One region of the Pleomorphochaeta sp. DL1XJH-081 genome, then DNA from elsewhere that is predicted to be linked to it. Evidence: riboswitches for the same ligand, from Rfam matches in the RefSeq annotation. Region 1 holds a riboswitch; the other holds the start of a gene.
The links. Region 1 has a riboswitch for FMN ahead of ribD (bifunctional diaminohydroxyphosphoribosylaminopyrimidine deaminase/5-amino-6-(5-phosphoribosylamino)uracil reductase RibD). Riboswitches for the same ligand answer to the same signal wherever they lie in the genome.
Positions count from the first base shown of each region.

Region 2: another riboswitch for FMN. It lies ahead of ribD (bifunctional diaminohydroxyphosphoribosylaminopyrimidine deaminase/5-amino-6-(5-phosphoribosylamino)uracil reductase RibD); the one in region 1 lies ahead of ribD (bifunctional diaminohydroxyphosphoribosylaminopyrimidine deaminase/5-amino-6-(5-phosphoribosylamino)uracil reductase RibD).

Region 1 is NZ_JBMDYO010000001.1:618,086-621,493, forward strand. It holds gene ACODJP_RS02860 (riboflavin synthase) at 1-291, opposite strand, end outside; gene ribD (bifunctional diaminohydroxyphosphoribosylaminopyrimidine deaminase/5-amino-6-(5-phosphoribosylamino)uracil reductase RibD) at 291-1,406, opposite strand; FMN riboswitch at 1,508-1,638, opposite strand; gene trpA (tryptophan synthase subunit alpha) at 1,703-2,461, opposite strand; gene trpB (tryptophan synthase subunit beta) at 2,458-3,408, opposite strand, start outside.
Region 2 is NZ_JBMDYO010000010.1:18,134-21,541, forward strand. It holds gene ACODJP_RS12480 (riboflavin synthase) at 1-451, opposite strand, end outside; gene ribD (bifunctional diaminohydroxyphosphoribosylaminopyrimidine deaminase/5-amino-6-(5-phosphoribosylamino)uracil reductase RibD) at 436-1,557, opposite strand; FMN riboswitch at 1,655-1,785, opposite strand; gene panD (aspartate 1-decarboxylase) at 2,146-2,505, opposite strand; gene ACODJP_RS12495 (type III pantothenate kinase) at 2,546-3,316, opposite strand; gene ACODJP_RS12500 (phosphopantothenoylcysteine decarboxylase) at 3,313-3,408, opposite strand, start outside.

The DNA of each region.
Region 1 (3,408 bases):
ATGACCTGCTACCAGATGGCCTCCGAGGCGACTGCCAAGCATCATCGCGCGCTCTAGGTTTACAGAACTACCTGGTTTCAACAAACCGAGATTCGTGGCTCCGAGGGTGACCGGCATCACCTCAGCCTTGAAAAATCTGGTTGAGAATGCAGTTACCGTCAGACATACACCGTTGACCGCCACACTATCTCCTATACTCAGATCATCTTGGATTTCTTTGCATGCGATCTCCAACGAATTTCGTTTAACTGAAAGGACCGTCCCTACCTCTTCTATCAATCCTGTGAACATCACAAAGCCTCCCCTATTTCCCTATTCGGGTAAGCAACTATTCGGATATCACCACCGGAATCAGAGGTGGCAACATGCGAAAACCTGAGGACTTGCGACAATCGGGAGAAGCCAGAACCCTCCACAGGTGTTGGTGCTTGCTCTCCCCCAATAATCATAGGAGCGATGTAACCGATATATTTATCGACTGCATTGGCTGTCACAAAAGACTCGGCAACAGTTCCTCCTCCCTCGACCAACAGACTGTCGACCTGCCGTTCCCCAAGGTCCGTCAGAAAACGATGGATCATTTCCGTATGCCCAGTGGTTTCCATAATCCATACTTCAGCTCCTGCCCGTTCGTATGCCTGGACTCGTGATGGAGAAATTCGGTTTGTGCTTACAATCAGGAGGGGAGCCTCATCGATGGACTTGAACAATCTTGCATCAAGCGGAGTCCGCCCTGTGGTATCCAATACGATGCGAAGAGGATTGATTCCCTTGCCCTCGGCCAACCTCGTAGTAAGAACCGGATCGTCTTTCAAGACTGTATTGACTCCAACGACAACAGCAGCTACCTGATTGCGCAATTGATGTACCTGTTGGCGAGATTGTGGTGATGAAATCCATCTGCTCTCACCGGTTCTCGTGGCAATCTTGCCATCGAGACTCATTGCAGTCTTAAGGATAACGAAAGGTTTTTTGGTTTTTATGTAATGTAGGAATATTTCATTCAGCTCAGATGCCTCATTAGCCAATATACCAACTGAAACATCCACACCTTTGGATTTTAGGTACGCAATTCCTTTACCTGCTACCAATGGGTTAGGATCTCGGATTGCGCAAACAACCCGTTTTACCCCAGATTCCACGATCGCATCACAACAGGGTGGAGTCTTTCCATGGTGGCTACATGGTTCCAAGGTAACATAGAGTGTGCTATCTTTCGCAGCATCTTTTGCCATGTCCAAAGCATTGATCTCAGCATGCGGTCCACCGAATTGACGATGATACCCCTCGCCTACGATTTTGTTGTCCTTTACCAAGACAGCACCAACCAATGGATTTGGACGAGTTCTCCCTATTCCCAATCGTGCAAGGTCCAATGCCCTTTGCATAAATTTTCGATTTTCCAAAAAAATACCCCCAAAGAGGTATCTTCAGGGGTTTGATCAGGAATATGCCAACAATATGATACTCGACAGGAAAATCCTGTCGTATCCATGATTGTCATAACCTCGTTCTTCTTCCATCCAGACTTTAACTGTCGGCTTCGGATTTTGACCGAATCTGCTCTTACGAGCTCGCGGGCTTACGAACTAGTCGCCTACCGCCGGTAAGGAATTACACCTGACCCTGAAGAACCTTATACGTATCGCAATCAATTAAACACATCATACCCACAATGTCAAGAAGCATGGAAAGTGGCCGTTCAAGCCAAACCGGTGAGCTCCCTTGCCTTCTCATTGATCATTGTTTTCAATACTTTTTCGCCCTCTGGGGCATATCGTGCGATGATATTGACAAAAACAGAACCCGCTACCACCGCATGTACATGGGGTGCCAACAACTTACTTTGTTGACCACTTCGTATACCAAATCCTCCAAGTAACAGGGAATTTCCCCGAATATCATCCAAGAATTCGATCATGGACGGATCTATGACTGTCTCACTTCCAGTAATGCCGGCTCTCAATGCAGCATATACGAATTTCCTTTGTAATCTTGTAAGTTTATCGCGTCTAGCACTATCCATGGAAGGCGCTGCCACCGGAACGGCATACATACCATGGTTCTTACACGCTTCATTTAGACCTTCGTCATAGTCGAATGGAAGATCGGGAATGATCAGACCTTTTACACCTACCCCAGCCATAGTAGTGACAAAAGAATCGACACCTCGTCGATAGGCCAAATTCGCATAGGTCATTACAAAAATAGGTATGTCCGGAAAGGAAGAAGCAAGTTTTTCGACAAATCGCAAATTGTCACTCATCGTATAACCTCGGGAGAGGACTTCGGACGAAGCCTTCTGGATCGCTACCCCATCGGCACTCGGATCACTGAAAGGTATTTGGACCTCAAGGTAGGAAACTCCACTTCCAACTAGTGAATCGGCAATTGCGAATGCCAATGGATCGTCGGGATATCCAGCGATCAAGTGGGCCATCACACGAACAGGAACATTCATTTGAACTCCTCCCTTTTCTGTACCATATGTAGTTCGGAAGCGAGGAACCGTTCCCACTCTTCTCTTCTGAAATAGGGAGAAGTTATGAAGAGATCTTTCTCCCCTCTTCCCGACATATTTATCACTATGGGTCTTTCGTCAGGCGAAGACTCTCGAGCCAAACGCATTGCTACAGCTCCAGCATGGGCACTTTCCAAAGCAAACAGAACTCCCTCGTTACGAGCGAAGAACCTGACAGCCTCCAACGCCTCGATATCGGAGGCGCTTGTATATTCGATTCTTCCCGATACTCCAAGCGCCGCGAGTTGAGGCCCAATTCCGGGATAGTCCAATCCTGCACTGATTGAGTGGGTCGCAGAGACCTGACCATCGGAGTCTACCAAGAACCTACTCTTATATCCATGGATGATTCCTTCAGAAGCATCCTCTGAAGACATTCTCACAGCATGTTGCCCAATGGAGGGTCCCATACCACCTGCTTCAGCTCCGATCAATCGAACTGATGTATCATCAAGAAAACTTGAAAAGAAACCAATAGCATTTGAACCTCCACCCACACACGCAACCAGAGTTCCAGCTTCAATGGATCTACGGGTGAGTTGTTCCCGCAATTCCCTTCCGATCACCGATTGGAACGTCCTTACGATATGGGGAAAGGGAGCCGGACCCAAAGCCGAGCCAATCAGATAATGCGTATCCTGAAAATTTGCAGCCCAATCACGCATCGCTTCATTAATTGCATCCTTGAGGGTTTGAGCCCCTGAATATACCGGAACGACTTTCGCGCCATACAACTCCATTCCTGCTACATTGGGTTGCTGCCGCATGACATCCACAGCCCCCATGTACACTACACATTCCATGCCCAACCGGGCACAAGCCGCGGCAGTGGCAATACCATGTTGTCCAGCCCCTGTCTCTGCGATGATCCTTCTTTTACCCATCCG
Region 2 (3,408 bases), on a different contig from region 1:
CTTGGGTATGATCGAGATGGGCAACGGTAAGGCTTATGCCATCGATGGCGATGGAGCCCTTTTCGATGACGTAAGGCTCAAGATGCAAGGGAATTTTGACCGTAACCAATCTGGCGTCCTGTTCCTGTCTGGAATTCACTATGGTAGCCGTTGCGTCAACATGGCCAGATACCAGATGGCCACCCAACCGGTCCCCCATCCGGACAGCCCTTTCGAGATTCACCTGCATGCCTGGTTTCAAGAAACCCAAATTTGTAGTGCTCATGGTTACTGGCATGATCTCCGCACCAATTTCCAGTGAATCGTAGCCTACAATCGTAAGGCAGACCCCATTTACAGCGATGCTGTCACCAAGTGCCAGACTGTCCTGCATCATTCGACAGCCAATATGTAATATATTTCCTTGAAGTCCCCTAACAGAACCGACTTCTTCAATCAACCCGGTAAACATGAGGTCCTCCTTCTCGGATATGCTTCAATCATGATGTCGCAACCAATGGTAGATACACTTGCAATCTCGAACTTGCTAGATTCTGCCAGTTTACTGATGCCCTCCCCCTCTACAGGTGTACGCGCATCCTTGCCTCCAATGATGGTAGGAGCGATGAATACCAACATTTTCTGTACGGCGTTTGCACGGACGAAGGATTCCGCAAGAGTTCCCCCTCCCTCAACAAGCAGGCTGTCTATTCCTCTTTCAGCCAAGGCCTCCAATGTATGTTTTATCTGTTGCAACCGATCGGACGCAGCAATCACAATTACTTCCGCTCCTGCAGAACGATAGGACTCAACCTTCTTAGATGAAATCGCTGTCGTAGCGACTATGATTAGAGGGGCTTGATTGATTGTCTGGAATAATTTGGCGTCCAAGGGGGTCTTCCCGGTCGAATCCATCACCACCCTGACAGGATTTCTGGGATGACCATCCTCAGTACGGGTGGTAAGGAGTGGATTATCCTTCAAAACAGTTCCAACACCCACCATGATGGCGGAAATCGTATTCCGTAGCCGATGCACATAGGTTCTAGAGTACTTGGAAGTGATCCAACGGCTTTCGCCTGTTTTTGTGGCAATCTTGCCATCAAGACTCATTGCAGTCTTGATGATTACGAAGGGAGTCTTTGTGCTTATGAAATGGAGAAATACCTCATTCTGCTTTTGGGCTTGTTCTGCGAGCAGGCCACAAGATACCTCAATCCCTTGTCTTTCAAGATATGCAAACCCATTCCCATTGACCAACGGGTTTGGATCGGGAAGAGCACATACGACCCTTTGCACTTTAGCTGCAGCAATCGCCTCGCAACAGGGTGGGGTCTTGCCATGATGAGAACAAGGCTCCAGCGTAACATAGAGAGTACTCCCTTCAGCCTCCTTCCCTGCTGCTTGGAGTGCATGAATCTCTGCATGTGGCCCTCCGTAACGTTGGTGATAGCCTTCAGAAATAATTTTCCCATTTTTTACAAGTACAGCACCCACCAACGGATTGGGACTTGTATATCCCCTTCCCATTTCTGCAAGCTCGAGTGCCCTACTCATAAATTGTTCTTCATTGCTCATAAAAAAACCCCTTGAAACAATTCTTTCAAGGGTAATACATTGCATGGATTAAAAGAAAAATAACCGAACACAGGAGTAATCCTGTATCGGAGAAATTTCAATTCTTCTTCCATCCAGACTTTGACTGTCGGCTTCGGAGTTTGACCGAATCAACCCAAACGGGTTCGCGGGCTTGCAGCATGGCTGCCTACCGCCGGTAAGGAATTACACCTGACCCTGAAGAACTTTGTTTCAATCAATCATCTATACTGACGATTGATTCTATAATAGTTAATCACTTCAGTAAAATCATGTCAATAGGCAATCCCCTTCCGGACAACGCGCCCGATGAGAACTGCAGTTGGGGTGCGAAGAAGAATTCCCAGGGCAAAGCGGTCTACTGGAGAAGGAGAAAACAAATGAAACCGCTCATGAGAGCATCGATTTGATTCTCCCTAAAGCTGATAAGTGATCTACCTATACTGCTGGCAGTAAGATATATTTGAAGGGGTACGGTCCTTTTGGGAAACCAGCCAGCAAAAGATTTTCTGAGCTGCCATAACGAGCAGGTGTATATTGGGCAAGAACTATTTGGACAAGTATTCCCTGTCATGCTTTTGGAATATTTTCCTTGATGCTGTTGCTCTCTCCAAGGATAACAATCTTGGGTTGCCACGATTCTGCATCCTTGCTTTCTATATGCGTGTACGCAACGATGATCACTTTATCGCCTGCCACCACCAACCGGGCCGCGGCGCCATTTAGACAGATCTCACTCTCCTTACCATTGATGATGTAGGTGGAAAAGCGGGCCCCGTTGTTCATATTGAGGATATCCACCTTTTCGTGTAAAAACATACCAGCCTTTTTGTAGAGAAAGGGATCTATGGAAATTGATCCTTCATAATTGATATTCGCTCCGGTCACCGTCGCCTGATGTAGTTTGGATTTTAGGACTTCAATTATCATACAAGTACTCCTATGAGATACGCTTGCCATCTTGGCAGCCTTATGTATTGAGTTCTAGTGCTTTCTTTAAGCCAAGCAAAACCAGATTGGGTTGAATCTCTGTAAAAAGCCCTGTCGATTCAAAGAGTCGGGAAAAGCCCCCTGTTCCTAGAACAACAGGTTTTCGCCCATTGAAACATTCACTTTCAAACCGCTGGATAAACTCCTTGATCAATCCAATATGACCATTGAATAGACCTGACTGAATCGCTTCGATTGTTGAACTACCACAGGATTTTTCAGGGCATATGATTTCAACGGAAGGAAGTTTTGCAGTCCCGGTTTCAAGTGCGAGCATAGACATCTTGAGTCCAGGAGCGATAGCCCCTCCCAGATAATTCCTATCGAATGTGATGGCATCGAATGTGGTGGCGGTTCCCAAGTCGATTATGATGAGGTCTCTATTGGGGTACAACGAAATACCACCGATAGCATTGGCTATCCTGTCAGCACCCACATCCTTAGGGTTGTTGTAACGAATCTTTAGCCCGGTTTTTATCCCAGTCTGCACAAAGAAGGCCTCTTTCTTAAAATATTTCAAACACGCGCTCCCCAGGGAATGGTTCAGGGAAGGAACCACACTGCAGCAAACAATCTCGCTGACCTCAAAGGGGTCGTATCCATTTTCCCTAATGGCGCTTCTTAGGAATATCCCAAGCTCGTCGGAGCTGGTTCCCAGACTCGTTATCCTCCTGAATTGAAGGATAAGATTGTCATCTTTGAAAAGGCCTCCCAACAATTGGGTGTTGCCTACATCTATCGTCAGAATCATACACTGTCTCCTTGTATTTCGTTGGCTATCATGGTCAGGATGTCCGCCAATTCCTGTTTCGTCTGCCCTTGATACCTACATTCCAGGTCCTT